4 regions of the Kitasatospora kazusensis genome follow, and region 2 is predicted to be linked to each of the others. Evidence: riboswitches for the same ligand, from Rfam matches in the RefSeq annotation. Region 2 holds a riboswitch; each other region holds the start of a gene.
The links. A riboswitch is a leader RNA that binds a small molecule or an ion and turns the genes downstream of it on or off. The one in region 2 is predicted to bind cyclic di-AMP.

Region 1 (4,272 bases), on a different contig from region 2:
TCGATGTCCGTCGGGATGGCCACCGACGGCGCCCGGCTGCTGCTGGAGAACCGGCTGATGCAGCGCAGCTACCGCAACCTGGCCGGGCTGAACGCGCTCGGGAAGCCGATGCCGGCCGAGCTGTCCGGGGACTTCGAGGGGTTCGAGACGGCGGTGGTCGCGGAGGCGCTGCGCCTGCTCGGCGAGTGGACGGTCCCCGGGCTGCCGGCCCTGCTGGTCCAGGAGTACGCCGACCTGGCGCCGGAACCGGACGCCGCCGAGATCGACGCGTACCTGGCGGAGCAGGAGCAGGAGCAGGAGCAGGAGCAGGACAGCGCGGAGTAGGGCGTGGCCGGGGGACTTTCAGTGACAGCCTTCGGCACCTGAACGAGCGGGGCGCCCACCTGTCGGTGGGCGCCCCGCTCGTGTCCGTGCCGTGCGTGCCTACGGCTGGACGCCGCGCTCCTGGAGCCAGGGCAGCGGGTCGACCGGGATGCCGCCGTCCGGGCGGACCTCCAGGTGGAGGTGGGGGCCGACGGGGGCGCCTCCCGGCCGGAGGCCGGGGGAGTTTCCGGTGGCGCCGACCCGGCCGAGGACGGTGCCCGGGGTGACGGGTCCGGCGGTGGTGCTGATGGCGGAGAGGTGGCAGTACCAGATCTCGGTGCCGTCGGGGAGGGCCTGGATCACCCGGTAGCCGTACGCGCCGGACCAGCCGGCCGAGGTGACGGTGCCCGCGCCGACGGCGGTCACCGGGGTGCCGGTGGGGGCCGCGAAGTCCAGGCCGGTGTGCAGGTGGGCCCAGTGCGCGCCGGACTGGCCGTAGTGCGCGGTCAGCGTGTAGTTGCCGGTCGGCAGGGCGAAGGTGCCCTGCCCGGCCTGCTCGGCCTCCCCCTCGGCCTGAGCCCCGGTCGGGGCCTGGACCTGGGTCTGGGCCTCCGCGTGGGCCTCTGCCTGCTGGGCGGCGCGCTTGGCCTCGGCCTCCTGGGCGGCGGCCAGCCGGGCGGTCTCCTCGGCGGAGGTGCGCCGGCCGTCGGCCTGCTGCTGGATGCGGGCGGCGAGTGCGAGTCCCGGGTCGGCCGCGAGGGCGGTCACGGACGATTCGTCAGGGGCCGCGACGGCCGGGGCCGGGGGCGGGGGTGTGGCGGCGGCGGCCGGGGCGGCGGTGGCGAAGCCCGTCGCGCCGAGCGAGGCGGCCATCGCGGTGACGCCGATCAGCGGGCCGCCGCGCGTCTGGCGGGGCATCCGGTGCCGGGAGCCGTGGTCGGGGGCCGCGTCCGGCGGCTGATCCGAGGGGTGGTCGAGCAACTGGGTTGCTGCCACCGGGGTGCTGGGGGAGTGCGACGACGCCAAGGGAGGCGCGCTCCTTTCCTTCCTTCGCGCCTACCGGGTTAGCTGACGGGTTCGGAGCAGGAAGGTCTCCTACGACCGGGCCAGGGCCCGGCTGATTCACCCCATGGAACGTGGTTCCCCGGCTCCCGGGACTGCCGGTGAAGGCGGGCCCTGTGGATTAGGCGACGGCGCACGGTGCCGTTTCGGGTACGGCGTTGCCGACCGCGCTGCGTTATCAAACGTTAATCCCAGGAGCCCCTGATTCCAAGCGGCCTGCTCGGGACGGTCCAAGTCTCCTGGGGCCGGGAGGGGTTCGCTCCTCCCGGCGGTCAGCCCTCGGTGGCGCGGGCCTTCGCGGCGGCCTTCTCGGCGGCCTTCTCGGCGAAGGTGACCCCGCCGGCCGACCAGTTCCGGGCCGGGACCTCCTCCACGGCCACCCAGATGTTGTCCGGGTTCACGCCCGTGATCCGCGCGTAGGTGGCGGTGAGCTCGCGGGTGATCTCCGCGATCTGCTCCTCGCTGCGGCCGGCCAGCTGCTTGACGTTGATGAAGGGCATGGCCGCACCGTACAACACGCCCGCCGGGGGCCGGCGGGCTGCGGCCGAGCTGCACCGTCCCTGCGCGCCGAGGGGCTGCGCGAGGTGCGCGGGGGCTGCGCGAGAGCAGGTGGCCAGGAGACCCACTTGACGGCTAAGGCTATTAGCCTTAGCTTTATGGCTACAGGAAGCACTTCAGGCAGTAGCTCCAGGAGGCCCCACATGACCGGCACCCAGTTCCTCACCCTCCCCGGCGGCCGGATCGCCTTCGACGACACGGTGACCGGCTCCGGCGCTCCGGTCGTGCTGATCCCGGGCATGCTCGACTCCCGGGCCACCTACCGGCACCTGCGTCCGCTGCTGGCCGCCGCCGGGCACCGGGTGATCACCATGGACCTGCGCGGCTTCGGCGAGTCCTCGATCGTCTGGGACGACTACTCCCCCGGCGCCATCGCCGACGACGTGCTCGCCCTGCTGGACCACCTGGACATCCGGCGCGCGGTGCTGGTCGGCAGCTCGTACACCGGCGCCACCGTGGTCAAGGCGGCCGGCCAGGCGCCCGAGCGGGTGGCCGGGATCGCGCTGCTCGACGGCTTCATCGAGAACCTCCCGCAGAACGCCCTCCAGCGCGGGATGGTCCGGGCGCTCGGGGCGGTCGTGGTGCGGTTCCCGGCCGTCTGGGGCTGGTACCTGAAGAAGATCGCCTACCCCAGCGCCAAGCCCGCCGACTTCGAGGAGTACGTGGCCGGCCTGGTCGCCGCCCTCCGCACCCCGGGCCGCCGGGTCGCCACCCGGGGCCACGTGACCGGCGACTCCTCGCCCGTCGGCTGGAGCGCCGCCGTGAACTGCCCGGCGCTGGTGGTCATGGGCAGCAAGGACCCCGACTTCCCCTCCCCCGTCGTGGTCGCGGACCGCCAGATCAGGGCGCTGAACGGCCGTAAGGTGATGATCGAGGGCGCCGGGCACTACCCGATGGGCGAGTTCCCGCAGGCCACCGCCGACGCGCTGCTCCCCTTCCTGGCCGAACTCGCCGAGAACGCCGCGACCACCGCGACCACCGAGCAGGCCCGGAACGCCGCGACCACCGAGGCGGCGCAGGCCGCCGAGACCCCGAGGAGCCTCTGATGCCCAGAGTCGGACTCACCCCGACCGGCGTGCTCGCCCACGCACTGGAGCTGATCGACGACAAGGGCCCGGAGGCCCTCACCCTGGCCGCCGTGGCCGGCCGGGCCGGCGTCGCGACCCCCTCGCTCTACAAGCACGTGACCGGCGGCCTGCCCGAACTCCGCCGCCTGGTGGCGATACGGGTCACCGAGGAGCTGGCCGAGGCGCTCGCGGAGGCCGTGCTCGGGCGCAGCGGGGACGAAGCCGTCGAGGCCCTGCTGACGGCCTACGTGGGGTACGCCGACCGGTACCCGAACCGGTACGCGGCGCTGCCGCAGGCCCCGCAGGAGGACGCCGCCCTGCGGCAGGCCGCCGCCCGGCTGGTCGGGGTGATCATCGCGGTGCTGCGCGGGTACGACCTGGAGGGCACCGAGGCGATACACGCGGCGCGGACGGTCCGCGCGGCCGCTCACGGCTACGCCTCACTGGCCACCGGCGGGGCGTTCCGGCTCGCCGCCGACCTCGCGGTGACCCAGCAGCGGCTGGTGCGGGTGCTGACGGAAGGTCTGCGGACCTGGCCGGCCGCCTGAGCCGGGGCACCGGCCGTTCGAAGCGGGGCACCGGCCGCCTGAGCCGGGACGCCGAACGCTTGACGGGGTGCCCGGCCGGGGCGCAGGGTGTCACCCGGGCGCGCGGGGCCGCCCCGGGGGCGGCACAGCACGGCCGATGTCCGACCGGTACCTGTTCGGATGGGTTTCGAGACCAATTCGTCGCCGGCCAACGGGGACACTGGCTTCCGCCTGGGTAGTCGTACCGTCAGGCCGCCAGGCCGTCGAAACTCAAGAAGGATGTGGGCACATGACGCAGTCCGCGCGCAGCACCCGGCCCGTCACCGGCCTCATCCCGAACCAGCGCGCGCTGTCGCCCGCCGGCCTCCCGGCCGTCTCCTCCGTCCCGCGGCCCGAGAGCTTCGCCGATGCCGCCCGGCGCGCCTTCGCGGTGGCCCGCGGACTGCGCTCGCTGCGTCCCGTCCCCGCCCGGCCCCAGCAGCCGTACGGCGAGAGCGACGGTCAGTAGGCGCCCTAGCAGGCGCCCCCGCCGCCTGCCCGAGCGGGCACCGGCTGCTTCCCCCGCCGGTTCCGGCAGGCCCTGCCCGGCCGGCGCACCGGTCCGGGCCCCCGGTTTTCGCTGGCGTGCCAGCACGGCCGACGCACCCCCGAAGAAATAGGATGTTCAGCATTCCCCAGGACAGCGGTGCGAGCGGAAGGGCCGGGTAGCTCCCTTGGACCTGACCTCGCCGTGGCTGCCGCCCGAGGACGGGACG
Region 2 (4,272 bases):
GGCATGTGGCTGACGCTCTCGTAGCGGACCCGGGCGCCCGGGTAGGGGGCGTGCACGACGACGCCGTCGCCGGCGTACATCCCGACATGGTGCGCGTCCCTGTAGAAGATCACCAGGTCTCCCGGTCTCGCCTCGGACAGGCTCACTCGCTGCCCCGCGTTGGCCTGTTCCTGCGAGGTGCGCGGCAGGCTCACTCCCGCCTGCCGCCAGGCCCAGTACATCAGACCGGAGCAGTCGAAGGACCCGGGCCCGGTGGATCCGTAGACGTAGGGCGAGCCGATCTTCCCGACGGCCGCCGCCAGCGCGGCGGCGGCGCGGTCGGAGGGGGCGGCCTGGTTGCCGAGGTCGATCCGGTCGGTGCCCCGGGTGGCGCGGTTCTCGGCCTCCTGGGCGTCCTGGGCGGCGAGCCGGGCCCGCTCCTCCTCGCCGAGGCTGTTCAGCAGCTGCTGGGCCTGGGACAGCCGCTGCTGGACGTCGCGCTTGCTCTCCGCAAGGGAACGGCGGACCTGGTCCAGTTCGCCGAGCTTGGCGGTGGTCTCCGCCCGGCGCTGGTCCAGCCGGCGCTGGCGGTCGAGCAGCTGGTGCAGGGTGTCCCGCTGCCGCTCGGCGGCCTGGTCCAGGGTGCGGGCCCGGCTGAGGTAGGCGGCCGGGTCGGAGTCCAGCATCAGCTGGACGGTCGGGTCCATGCCGCCCGCCCGGTACTGGGCGGCCGCGACCGCGCCGAGGTCGGTACGCAGCCGGTTGAGCTCGTCCTGGCCGGCCGCCACCTCGCTCTGCAGCGCGTCGGTCTCGCCCTGCAGCCGCTTCTGGTACTCCGCGGCCTTGTTGACCTTCTCCGAAGCCTGCTCGGCCTCGTCGTAGAGCTGGTCGACCCGGGCCTTGACGTCCTTCTTGGACGGTGGCTCGGCGGGCGCCCCGGGGGCGGCCTGGGCGGCGCCGCCGCCGACCACCAGACCGAGCGCGCTGGTGGCGGCCGCGGTGAGCACCAGCGCCCGGGCCAGCCGGTTCACGCCCGGCAGCGGGGAACGGCGGTTCATCGGCATCCGGCGACGGCTCCATCCCTGCGGCGGGACCGCCGCCGCCGCCCGGGCCGGGCGGTCGTCCTCACGGAGGTCCGGGGGCAGACGTTAGCGAGTCGCGGCGATCTAGTCCAAACGCCTACAACATCGAATATTTGACCACTAATCGGACACCAGGCCGGTCGGCCGGAAACGCCGCAGGCCCGGCCCCCACACCGAGGTGGGGAAGCCGGGCCTGCGAGCAGACGCGAAGGGGCCGAACGGGCGTCAGATCCGGACGATGGCCGTGACCGACATGTAGCTGGCGGTCTCGTAGCGGACGAACGCGCCCTCGTGCGGGGCGTGGACGACCTGGCCGCCGCCGACGTACAGGCCGACGTGCCCGCCGCCGTTGAAGATGATCAGGTCACCGGGCTGGGCGACGGAGAGGTCGGTGCCGAGGTTCGTACCGGCGTGCCACTGCTCCTCCGAGGTGCGCGGCAGCGAGATACCCGCCTGGGCGAACGACCACAGCATCAGGCCCGAGCAGTCGAAGGAGTCCGGTCCGGTGTCGCCCATGTGGTAGGGACGGCCGATCCTGCTCTCGGCGGCGGCGATCACAGTGGCGGCGTACGAGCCGGCCGGGGCGGTGGTGCCGAGGTCCGGGCGGGAGCTGCTGCGCGAGGCCCGGTCCGTCGAGGCGGCGGCGGACGCGGCCTTGGCGGCGGCGGCCGAGTCGGCGGCGGCCTTGGCGTCGGCCTGGGCCAGCGCGTCGCGCTCCTGCTGGGTCAGCGAGTTCAGCAGCGCCTGAGCCTGGGCCAGCTTGGCCTGGACGTCGTCCTTGTCGGCCTTGAGGCTCTTGGTCGTCGAGTCCAGCTCGGCGAGCTTCTGCTGCGCCTCGGCCTTCTCCTGGTCGAGCTTGGCCTGCTCGCCCTTGAGCGTCTTCAGCGCGTCGGCCTGCGAGGCACCGAGCTGGTCCAGCGAACCGGCCTGGGTGAGGAAGGAGTCCGGGCTGCTGGAGAGCATCAGCTGCACGGTGGGCGATATGCCGCCGTTGCGGTACTGCTCCGCGGCGAGCGCGCCCAGGCTGCTCTGAAGGGTGCTCACCTGGTCCTGCTGCCGGGCCACCTGGTCCTGGAGGGTGCTGACCTGCTTCTGCAGGGTCTGCTCCTTCTCGGTCGCCCCGTCGTACTTCTCGGTGGCGGCCTCGGCCTGGAGGTGCAGCTGGTCGACCTGGGCCTTGACCTGGTCCTTGGTCGGCGCGGGGTCGGCGTGGGCGCCGGCCTGCGAGGACAGGGCCACGGCGGTGGCCGCGGCCGCGGTCATGATCGAGACGCGGGTGCGGCTGGCGGGCTTGGGACGACGATGGGACGCCACGGAGGCGGGCTCCTTCTTCCTACATCCGCCTACCGGGTGAGCTGACGGGTTCGGGCTGGAAGAGATGCCCTACGACGCCTCACCGACGTCCGCCCAGTTGCGGCGGTCGTCGACCTGGCGCCGATTCACCCCGAGGAACGTGGTTCCCCGGCTCCGATACACAGCGTCCCCGGATGTCTCCCGGTGCGGCAGTCGAGCTGCCGTGCTGCTTCTCGGACTCGGCGGTAACCACCGCCGTCACCCTGGCTGGGTGATCGACCGTGCGGTGGTTCGAACCATGACCCTAGTAACCAACCCGTGATCGGTTCAAATCCTTGTCAGAAAAAACTCTGAATATGAGCCAGTTTTTCCGGCAGGAGCGACCGAGTGTGACGGAATCCGCACGATGGGCTGACAAATCCTCAGCCCCCGGACAGCGGACAGGCCCGTCGAGGGTGTCCCGGATCACAGGACGTCTCGACGGGCCCATCGGTGTCATCGTGCGTCAGTTGCGGCGAACCGTAGGCAAATGTCCGCTTTGCCGGGACGGCGGGAGAGGACCGGCTCAGACCCGGCGGATGGTGCTGATCGTCAGCGTGTCCGCCGGCATCACCTTGACCACGTCACCGGTCTTCGGCGCGTGCACCACCAGGCCGTTGCCGATGTACATCCCGACGTGGTGCTGGTCGTTGAAGAAGATGACCAGGTCGCCCGGCTGGGCCTCGGCCAGCGTGACGCCCGTGCCGATGGTGGCCTGCTCCTGCGAGGTGCGCGGGATCGACACACCGGCCTGCGCGTACGCCCACTGCATCAGGCCCGAGCAGTCGAAGGTGGTCGGGCCGGTGGCCCCCCACACGTAGGCGTCGCCGCGTCGGCTCATCGCGGCGGCCACGGCGGCACCGGCGTAGCCGCCCGGCTGCGGGAGGCTGCCGAGGTCGTAGCGGGCGTCGCTGCGCGAGGCCCGGTCGCCCACCACCGCGGCGCGGTCGGCGGCGCTGAGCGAGTTCAGCAGAGTCCGGGATTGCTGGAGCTTCTGCTGGACCTGGGACTTGGCGTCGTTCAGGGTCTGGGTGCTGCGGTCCAGCTGCGCGAGCACGTCCGCGGCTTCCTGCTTCTCCTGGTCGAGCCGGCGCTGCTGGTCCTTCAGCGACTTCAGGGTCTCGGCCTCGGTGGCCGTGATCTGGTCGGCGCTGGAGGCCTGCTGGAGGTAGTTCGCCGGGTCGGCGGAGAGCATCAGGGCGACCGACTGGTCGATGCCGCCGGAACGATACTGCTCACCGGCCACGGCCGAGAGGCCGACCTCCAGCTGGGTCATCTGGTCCTGGCCGCGGGCGACCTGGTCCTGGAGCTGGGCGGCCTGCTGGCGCAGCTGGTCGGCCCGCTCCTTGGCGCCGTCGTAGACCTCGGAGGCCTGCTCCTGGTCCTGGGTCAGCTTGTCGATCTGCGCCTTGACCTCGTCCGTGGACGGCTTGGCGGGCGCCGCGTGCGCGCTCACCTGGGCGGACAGGGCGACCGCGGTCGCGGCGGCCGCAGTCAGCACGGTGACCCGTGCACGGCTCGGCTGCTTGGGACGGCGGTGGGAGGCCAAGGGACTTGCTCCTTCTTCCTGCTGGACCGACCCCGTTCGGGCGACTGTCCGGAAAATAGGTTTGACGCCAGACCCTAGGTGACGATGGCAGGCTCGCGCCACTCCCCTCCCGTCACGAACCACCGACTCCCGGCGGGATTCACCGGACGGACACAGCATCGCCACGGCTGTCCTTGAACAGCCGTCAAGAATTCCCGCGGTTCAGGCCGACCGGCAGATGGAGGGCGGACCCGGAGACCCGCACTCAGGCCCGGGCCAGCCGGTTGAGCAGCAGGACCGAGGCCACCGGCCGGGCACCCGCCTTGCGGACACCGTCGGCGACCTCCTTGT
Region 3 (4,272 bases), on a different contig from region 2:
CCGCAGGACATCTCGGTGGTCGGTTTCGACGATTCGCCGTTGATAGCGTTCACCGAACCGCCGCTCACCACCATCCGCCAGCCGGTCGAGGCGATGGCCACCGCCGCGGTGGACGCCCTGCTCGAAGAGGTGGGCGGCAGCCCGGGCCAGCGCGCCGAGTTCATGTTCCAGCCGGAGCTGGTGATGCGGGGCTCCACGGGCGCGAACCCGAAGCAGTAGGCAACCGGTCGGCCACAACAGGGGCGCGAGGAACTGCGCGAAGTCGGAAGGGCACAGGTCCGCACCTTCCGGTTTCGCGCAGTTCCTCGCGCCCCTGTTGTGGTTGACGCCTCGCTGCTGGGCTGCGGGTCGGTCGTGCGGGTGTGACGATCGGATCATGAGACGTAAGCAGACGGGGGAGACGGAACCGCGCCTCGACGGGCGTAAGCGGTTGCTGCTCGGCGGCGGGCTGCTGGTGGTGCTGGTGGTGGTCTACCTCATCCTGGCCGCGACCATCCCGCGCTGGTGGTCGCAGCGGGTCGGGGACGCGGTCGGCGGCCACCTGGGGACCGGGCTGGTCCTCGGCCTGTGCATCGGCATCAGCTGCACGCTGCTGCCCTTGATGGTGGCCTGGATCGGGCTGCGCAAGCGGCGGACCTGGAAGGCCGTCGCCGCCTGGCTGTCGCTCGCGGTCGTCCTGGCGCTGCCGAACCTGTGGACGCTGGGCGTCGTGGTCGGCGGCGGCAGCGGCGCGCACGCCGGCCGGCGGGTGATGGACGTGAACGCGCCCTGGTTCCGGGGCGCCTCGCTGGTGGGCGCCGTCATCGCGGCGGTGGCCTTCGCGGGGTTCCTGCTCGTCACCCGGTCGCGGCGCCGGGACGCCGTGCCGACGGCGGAGAAGCCCCCCGCCGGGGTGTCCGGCGGGTGAGCGGCCCACGCCAGGGCCGGACAGGCGGGTGCCCCCGGAGACGACCAGTTCTCCGGGGGCACCAGGTGCTGCGGGTACTACCGGGGCGTCAGACCCGGCCGGCGAAGTCCGGGGCCCAGTTGCTGATGGACTCGGTCTTCACACCGGCGCTCGGGTTGGCGGCCTCGACGTACTCGCCGTTGCCGACGTACATGGCGACGTGGTAGACGCCCGAGTTGCTGCCGTTGTTGGACCAGAACAGCAGGTCGCCCGGCTGCAGGCTGTCCAGCGAGACGCGGGTGGTGGCGTCGGCCTGGTCGGCGGCCACGCGGGGGAGCGAGATGCCGGCCTGGCGGTAGGCGGCCTGGGTCAGACCCGAGCAGTCCCAACCGCCGTCGCTGGTGCCGCCGTAGACGTACGCCTGGCCGAGCTTGGACTCGGCGAAGGAGATCGCGGCGGCCTTGCTGCCGGTCGCGGCCGGGGCCTGGGCGGCCGCCGGGGCAGCGGCGACGGTGCCGTTGCGGTGGGCGGAGGTGGTCCGGGTGGTGGCCTTCGGCGCGGCGGGCTGCTGCGGGGCGGCCTGGGCGGGAGCCTCCTGGGCCGGCGCGGCGACGGCGACGTTGCCGCCGAGGCTGAGCTGCTGGCCCGGGTAGATGACGTCCGGGCCGGAGCCCAGCTGTGCCTTGTTGAGGTCGTACAGCTTCTGCCAGCCGCCCTGGACGCTGTTCTTCTGGGCGATGGTGGAGAGCCAGTCACCGGCGACGACGGTGTACGACTTGTCCGCGACGGGGGCGGCGGCCGGGGCCGGAGCCTGGGCGGCGGGGGCGGACTCCGGGGCAGCCTGGGGGGCGGCCTTCGGAGCGCTGTGCCGGGTGCTCGGAGCGGCGGCCTTGGGGGCCGGGGCGCTGGAGCCGGTGTCGACCTGGGCGGCGGCGCCGCCCTTGGTCAGCCCGCCCTGGATGGAGCAGACCGGCCAGGCACCGGGGCCCTGGTCGGCGAGCACCTTCTCGGCGACCGCGATCTGCTGGTCCTTGGTGGCCTGGTTGGCCTGCGAGGCGTACTGGGTGCCGCCGTACGCGGCCCAGGTGCTGGAGGTGAACTGCAGGCCGCCGTAGAAGCCGTTGCCGGTGTTGATGCTCCAGTTGCCGGTGCTCTCGCACTGGGCGACCTTGTCCCAGGTGGAGACCGGGGCGGCCGAGGCGACGCCGGCGGTGAGGCACGGGATCGAGAGGCCGAGGCCGACCACGCCGGTGGCGGCGATCAGACGGCGGGTGCGCTTGGTGGCATTGATGGGCAGCATGAAAAAGCGTTCCTCTCCCACGCCTGCGAGGTGAGCTGTCGGATTCGGGCTGGAGTTGCCCGGCCGTGCTGAGCACGGCTTCACCCCAAGCCCGGTCGCGGTCCGAGGACCGCTGCCGGGCGACTTACCTGGTTCCCCCGCCCCTGCCGTGGTGCGTTTCTGCGTGCCAGTCCGTCCGGTGGCAGGACTCGGCGTCCCGGATGAACTGGGTCCGTGTGACCACGAACGGGAGCACGTTAGACAGACTTAAGTTGAAACCGCAAATACCTGTGACGGCGCTCACAGATCATTTTCGAATCCCTCATGATCGGAATCTCGCGGCCCACTTGATCAAATTCGATCGGATTCGAGCATTTCCGGTTCGGATTACCGGAACTGTCCGCGTTTCAGGTTCCGGCGGCACGGCCGAGGGGTGCGTGGAAGTCGGTCGACCACGAAGCATCGGAGGATGCGGTCCGGCCGGCGGCCAGGGCCGAAGGGCCCGGGACGGGCGGGCCGAAGGGGCGGGAGGGACGGGCCGTAGGAGAGGGGGCGGACGGGCCGGAGGAGAGGGGTGCCCGAACGCGAGAGGGGCCCCGGAAAGGGGCCCCTCGTCGTGCGGCGGCGGCAGGTCAGCCGGCCGGCTGCTCCTCGGTCTCGGCCGGGGCCTCGCCGGGTGCCGGGAGGTTGAGCGCGGCCAGGTAGGTCGAGGCGATCAGCTGGCCGACGGCCTGGTAGGTGCCGATCGGCGCGGCGCTCGGGCAGCCGGTCTCCTCGGCGGCCTGGGCGAGCAGCTCCGGGTCGGCCTCGGGGCCGATCACCAGGGGGGCCAGCGCAGGGCGCTCCGAGCCGGTGGCCCGCAGGTGGTCCACGGCGGCCGCGACCGAGCCGGGCACGTCCAGGGCGGCCGCCACCACGGGCACCGCGAGACGGGCGGCCAGCAGGACGCCGGTGATCCCGGCGGCCGTGGCGGCCTCCTCGCCGCCGACGGTGGTCAGCACCACGCCGTCGGCAGCCGTCGCGATCGCGAACAGCCGGGCGCGGTCGGCCCGGGCCAGACCCGCCTCGGAGAGCCGGACGTGCACCGCCTCGGCCAGCAGCGGGTGCGGGCCGAGCACGTCGGTGACGGTCGTACCGGCCTCGGCGGCGAGCTGCCGCAGGTCCGTCAGGAAGTCGTGCGGTCCGGCCAGCAGCGGCACCAGGACGGGCGCGGGCTGCCCCGCGGCGGCGGCCTGGGCCAGCAGGTCGGCCACGGTGGGCGCGTACGGGTCGTACTCGGCGTCGGGCGCCGCCAGGTAGGCGGCGGCGGCCTCGATGCCGGGCTGCTCGCCGCGCACGACGGAGAGCAGTTCCTCGACGACCGGCCGCGCCTCGGGCCCGGCGGTGGCCGGGACGGCCAGCACCAGGGCCGGGGCCCCGGTCGGGACCTCGGGGCGCTCGGGGCGGCGGTGGCGCCCCCGCGCACGGGAGCCTGGGGTTCGGACGGGCAGTGGCGCGCCCGGAATGGCTGCGGTGCTCATGGCGGAGATCGTAAGACATTGGGAGGCCCTGCCTGCAGTCGGATCCCGGTCCGGCGGGTTGGGGCCCGCAAAAATGCGGATATTTGCCCCCAAAACACACCCGTGACCTGCTGACACTCCGTCTCGTCGACCCCGCCGTCCGGGGTCCCGCCGGGCCGGAGTGACGTGCCTCACAGTCGTCCCGGCAGGTGACGGACCGTGAGCCGAGTCGATCGAGGTCAAGATCGACGCGCCGCCGCGCTGTCTGTACAGGGCGTCATCGAAGTACTTGGGATTTGACCTGTTATGTCCGCTTACGGGTCGTCAACTGTGGTTGTCCGTAAGGAGATACAGGCTCGTGACAGTGGCTTATGCACGCGCGAGTTCCCGTGCTGATGCACGTGCACTGGAGTTATCATCACGTCAAGTGAGGCGAACGCCAGGCAGGTCGGGAGATTTCAATGCAGAACACGTACAACGGCATGGCGGCTGCGGACCTCGAAGGTGTGGTCTGGCAGAAGAGCCGGCACAGCAACTCGCAGGGCAACTGCGTGGAGTTCGCCGCACTGCCGGGGGGTGATGTGGCCATGCGCAACTCCCGCTTCCCA
Region 4 (4,272 bases), on a different contig from region 2:
TCCCCCAGGTGATCGAGGCCTCCTACCGGGTCTCCGCCGACCCGCACGCCTGGGGCGTGGTGGGCAACTCCACCGGCGGCTACTGCGCACTGAAGCTCGCGATGCGCCACCCCGACGTCTACCCGAACGCCGTCTCGATCTCCGGCTACTACAAGGCCGCCGAGGACGAGACCACCGGTGACCTCTTCAAGGGCAGCCGGCAGCGCCGTGACGAGGCCGACCTGATGTGGCGGCTGAAGAACCTGCCGCAGCCCGCGATCTCGGTGATGCTCTCCGGCAGCGAGGAGGGCGACGGCGACTACAAGAAGGAGACCGACGCCTTCGAGGCCGCGATCCAGAAGCCGATGAACGTCAGCACCGCCACCGTCCCGACCGGCGGCCACAACTTCCAGACCTGGACCCGCCTGCTGCCGCCCTCGCTGGAGTGGCTCTCCCAGCACCTCACCGTCCCGGCCGCCCCCGCCGTCCCGACCGGCGCGTAGCGGCTCCGCCGCCGGGGCCCGGATGGGCGCCCCGGCGGTCGTCCGGGAAGTTCCTCAGGCGAGGGGCTCCAGGGTGCCGGTGTGGAGCTCGCCGACCCGGCCGCCCTCGCCCTCGTACGTCCAGAAGACCCGGACGGTCAGCGCGGCCAGGTCCATCACGTGGCTGACGGTGATCCCGCTCGCCTCCGTCCAGCTGACGAAGTAGAGCTCCGGGCCGACGTGGGCGACGTGCAGGCCGACGTCCTCCCACTGGCCGGCCGACTCGCCGAGTCCCTCCCAGCGCAGCCGCGTCCCGTCGGCGGAGTAGGCGTTGCGGAAGGCGGCGCCGTTGTCGACCTGGAACAGGTAGGTGCGTCCGGCGAAGCCTGGCAGGGGCGCGGTCATCTTCGGGGCTTCCTCGTCTGGCTCGTCCTGGTGGCGACGGCCGGAGGCTCCGGCCTTGACCACCAACCTATCCGAACGGCACCCCGGTGAGCCGCTCCTTTCCGGGGGCGTCCACCGGTGCCGTCGGCCGCCCGGCGAGCCGGGACCCGACGCGGAGCCGGGCTTCCCGACCCGGGCGACGCCACGTCCGGGACGCGGTTCGAGACCCGGGGGCGGCCGCCGCAGCCCGGTGCTGCTCGCCGCCGGGATCGTGTTCGCGGTGGCCGCTGTCGCCGCTGTCGGCGTATCGGTTCACCTGATGTCGTCTGATCATCCGTCACATCCCATCCCCTCGAAGGCTTCTGTCCCGGGCGGCAGCGGCTCCGCCACCTTCGACCCGTCACCCGATCCGTCCCTCGGCCCTTCGCCGGACGACTCGCCCGACGACTCCCCGGGGATCGACTCCCCGTCACCCCTCCCGAGCCCGAGCACGGAGTCGCCGACCTCGGACCCGCCGCCCGCGACCGACTCGGCAGCGCCGAGCACCACGGCCTCCGCCGCCTCCCAGGACCCGGCCTCGGTCGTCCTCGCGTACGTCGCAGCCATCGACGCGCGCGACTACGGCCGGGCCTGGCAGCTGGGCGGCAGCAACGTCAGCTCCGACTACCAGAGCTTCGTCTCGGGCTTTGCCGCAACCGAGAGCGTCACCGCGACCCACACCGACGGCTCCGTGACGGTCTTCACCGGCACGTTCACGGTCGTCGGCGGGGTGATCACCGCCGCCGCGATGCACGCCGCGAACTGAGCCGGTACGCGGCTGTGCCCACGAGGGTCCCGCCGGGCGTACGGATTCTTGCGGGCCGCCCTACTTGCTGGTAACTCGGTTGGTGCCCAAGGGACTTGTCTGCTGTGGTCGGCCGCCAGGGGTGACCGTACGGACGCTCGCTGACCCCCTGCGGTCGCCCGGCTGCGGGCTGTGCGATGTGAGAGACGTCTCGTTGTTCGATCATGGTCAAGCTGGCTAGCCTGCACGGGATGTCCGCTTTGTGCGGACCCTGCCGTCGGGACGCCGAGTCCTGTCCACCCGCCGGCGGGCACTCGACCACCGAACACGGACAGGAGCGGGGGAACCAGGTCAGTCGCCGTACCGTCGTGCCCGCTCGTGGGTCGCGGTACGGCTTGGGGTGAAGCCGCTCCCCAGGCGGCCGGGCTTCCTCAGGGCCCGAACCCGACAGCTCACCTCGCAGGCGTCGCAGAGGACCTTCTCCATGCGCATTTCTGCCTCCCCGGCGCGCCTCGGCGCGATAGCCGGCGTCGCCGCCCTGGTCACCGTCCCGCTCGTGGGCCAGGCCAGCGCCGCCACCGGCGTCAGCGAGGACCGGCTGACCCCGACCTCGATGACCGCGGGCACCGCCACCACGGCGAGCCTCACGCTGCACTCGACCTCCTGCTTCACCGCCAAGACGGTCGGTGTCGGCATCCGTGACGCGGCCGGCCACAACCTCGACTTCCCGGGCAACCACTCCAACGTCCGGATCTGCCCGACCGGTGTCACGATCACCACCGGCGCCCGCACCCTCCCGGCCGGGACGTACACCCAGTTCGGCTTCTGGCAGGACAACGCCGGCCAGTGGCACAACCTCGCCGCCCGCCAGCTGACCGTCTCCAACGGCACCCCAGCCCCGGCCCCGGCTCCGGCCCCGGCTCCCGCGCCGAAGCCGACGCCCGCGCCCGCCCCGAAGCCGACGCCCGCTCCGGCCCCCGCCCCGGCTCCGGCGCCCGCGCCCACCCCGACCACCGGGTCGCCCGTCCCCGGCAAGTCGCTGACGTGGTCCGACGAGTTCAACAGCTCGATCAGCTGGGGCGACCGCTGGGTCGGCAACCAGAGCACCTCGTACAAGTACGGGAACCACAACCCGGACGACAACAAGCTCGACTGGCTCAACACCAACAACGTGAGCGTCTCGGGCGGCGTCGCCACCCTGACCGCGACCCCGTCCAGCCACACCCTGGAGAACGGCAAGCAGGCCTGGGACACCGGCTTCCTCACCACCGAGGGCTCGAAGGAGGGCTTCCAGGTCAAGACCGGCGACTACGCCGAGACCCGGGTCAAGCTGCCCGCCGGCTCCGGCGCCTGGCCCGCCCTGTGGACCTGGAAGAACGGCAACGGGGAGATCGACTCCTTCGAGTACCACCCCGACAACCCCAACCTGCTGGAGCTGACCAACCACGTCACGTCCGGCTCGAACTACTACACCAACGCGGGCGCCGTCGCCCCCGACCAGTGGGTGACCATCGGCACCTACTACGGCGCGAACTCCGTCGACTGGTACGTCAACGGCGTCAAGGTGTACTCCGACGGCCACGGCGTCGGCAGCAACTGGTCCGCGTACCTGATCCTGAACCTGTCGGTGGGCGCGGGCCAGTACCACCCGGGCCCGGCCGGCTCCGCGCCGATCACCATGCAGGCCGACTACGTGCGGGTCTACCGCTGACGGTCAGCTGACCGTGAGCGAGAACGGCGTGCTGTTGTTCTCCGGGTGACGGTCGTCCAGCCCGAACACCCTGACGTGCCCCTCGGCCACCGTGCCGTGGGGCACGTCGCGTCCCACCTGGACGGGCGCGAGCACGGTGGCCGTCCGCAGCCACGGCAGCCCGGGCGGGAAGGTGCAGCGGACCAGGTGCCCGGCGGCCGAGGTCACGCAGTCGGTGGGGAAGGACGCGGCCAGGAGGGTGAACCCGGCCGGTACGTCGATCAGCACGGTGAACGGCGAGGCCGTCCGGTCGGGGCCCAGGTTGGCGACGAAGCCGTGCACGGTCGTGCTGCCGCCCGGCGCGGCCGGGGCCGGATCGAGCCGGACGACGGCCAGATCGGAGTCGGAGGGGAGTTTGGCCGGTGCGGCGCCCAGGGTGGCGCCGACTGCCACGGTCACGGCCACGGCGATCGTTGCTCGGAGCATGGTCCTCACCTGTCTGCGTCAGGTACTGATGTGCATACCCAACGTAGCGGCGTAGCCTGAAATCCGGAGGTGAGGACGATGTCCGGACAGGTGTTGAGCGAGGTCAGTGCCGTGGTCGCGACCGACCGCCAGGCGGAGTTGGTGACGTCCTACCGGGAGCTGGTGGCCGGCCCGCTCCCCGAAGGGCTGATCAGGACGGAACTGCTGCGGGGCCCCGGCGGGCGTTGGCGGGTACAGAGCCTCTGGCGGGACCTGGCCGCCCTGGAGGCCGTCCGCGCCGACCCGAAGCTGACAGCGGCCCCCCGCCTGTTCCGCGCCGTGGGCGCGGAGCCGGAACTCACCGTCTTCCAGGTGACAGCCGCCCAGGTCGGAGCACTCGCCCTCGGCTGACGCCCCACACCGGCCCGACCCGGGGAAAACGCCAGGACCCCGCTACGCCGAACGGGGTAGCGGGGTCTCGCCGACTC

Region 1: linked by a shared signal. The riboswitch ahead of ABD330_RS10170 (M23 family metallopeptidase) and the one ahead of ABD330_RS29435 (C40 family peptidase) in region 2 are both predicted to bind cyclic di-AMP.
Region 3: linked by a shared signal. The riboswitch ahead of ABD330_RS04895 (transglycosylase family protein) and the one ahead of ABD330_RS29435 (C40 family peptidase) in region 2 are both predicted to bind cyclic di-AMP.
Region 4: linked by a shared signal. The riboswitch ahead of ABD330_RS06205 (glycoside hydrolase family 16 protein) and the one ahead of ABD330_RS29435 (C40 family peptidase) in region 2 are both predicted to bind cyclic di-AMP.

The regions. Positions count from the first base shown of each region.
Region 1 is NZ_BAAANT010000009.1:23,517-27,788, forward strand. Features, by position in the region: gene ABD330_RS10165 (hypothetical protein) at 1-324, shown strand, start outside; gene ABD330_RS10170 (M23 family metallopeptidase) at 424-1,329, opposite strand; cyclic di-AMP (ydaO/yuaA leader) riboswitch at 1,343-1,503, opposite strand; gene ABD330_RS10175 (tautomerase family protein) at 1,638-1,865, opposite strand; gene ABD330_RS10180 (alpha/beta fold hydrolase) at 2,067-2,969, shown strand; gene ABD330_RS10185 (TetR-like C-terminal domain-containing protein) at 2,969-3,538, shown strand; gene ABD330_RS10190 (hypothetical protein) at 3,807-4,025, shown strand; gene ABD330_RS10195 (SpoIIE family protein phosphatase) at 4,231-4,272, shown strand, end outside.
Region 2 is NZ_BAAANT010000058.1:13,278-17,549, forward strand. Features, by position in the region: gene ABD330_RS29430 (C40 family peptidase) at 1-1,043, opposite strand, end outside; gene ABD330_RS29435 (C40 family peptidase) at 1,287-2,375, opposite strand; cyclic di-AMP (ydaO/yuaA leader) riboswitch at 2,386-2,551, opposite strand; gene ABD330_RS29440 (C40 family peptidase) at 2,920-3,942, opposite strand; gene ABD330_RS29445 (NYN domain-containing protein) at 4,187-4,272, opposite strand, start outside.
Region 3 is NZ_BAAANT010000003.1:263,759-268,030, forward strand. Features, by position in the region: gene ABD330_RS04885 (LacI family DNA-binding transcriptional regulator) at 1-219, shown strand, start outside; gene ABD330_RS04890 (hypothetical protein) at 377-907, shown strand; gene ABD330_RS04895 (transglycosylase family protein) at 996-2,186, opposite strand; cyclic di-AMP (ydaO/yuaA leader) riboswitch at 2,192-2,352, opposite strand; gene ABD330_RS04900 (sirohydrochlorin chelatase family protein) at 2,798-3,685, opposite strand; gene ABD330_RS04905 (DUF397 domain-containing protein) at 4,126-4,272, shown strand, end outside.
Region 4 is NZ_BAAANT010000005.1:28,682-32,953, reverse strand. Features, by position in the region: gene ABD330_RS06220 (alpha/beta hydrolase) at 1-482, shown strand, start outside; gene ABD330_RS06215 (MoaF-related domain-containing protein) at 537-866, opposite strand; gene ABD330_RS06210 (hypothetical protein) at 1,165-1,650, shown strand; cyclic di-AMP (ydaO/yuaA leader) riboswitch at 1,939-2,110, shown strand; gene ABD330_RS06205 (glycoside hydrolase family 16 protein) at 2,114-3,340, shown strand; gene ABD330_RS06200 (hypothetical protein) at 3,344-3,805, opposite strand; gene ABD330_RS06195 (antibiotic biosynthesis monooxygenase family protein) at 3,884-4,195, shown strand.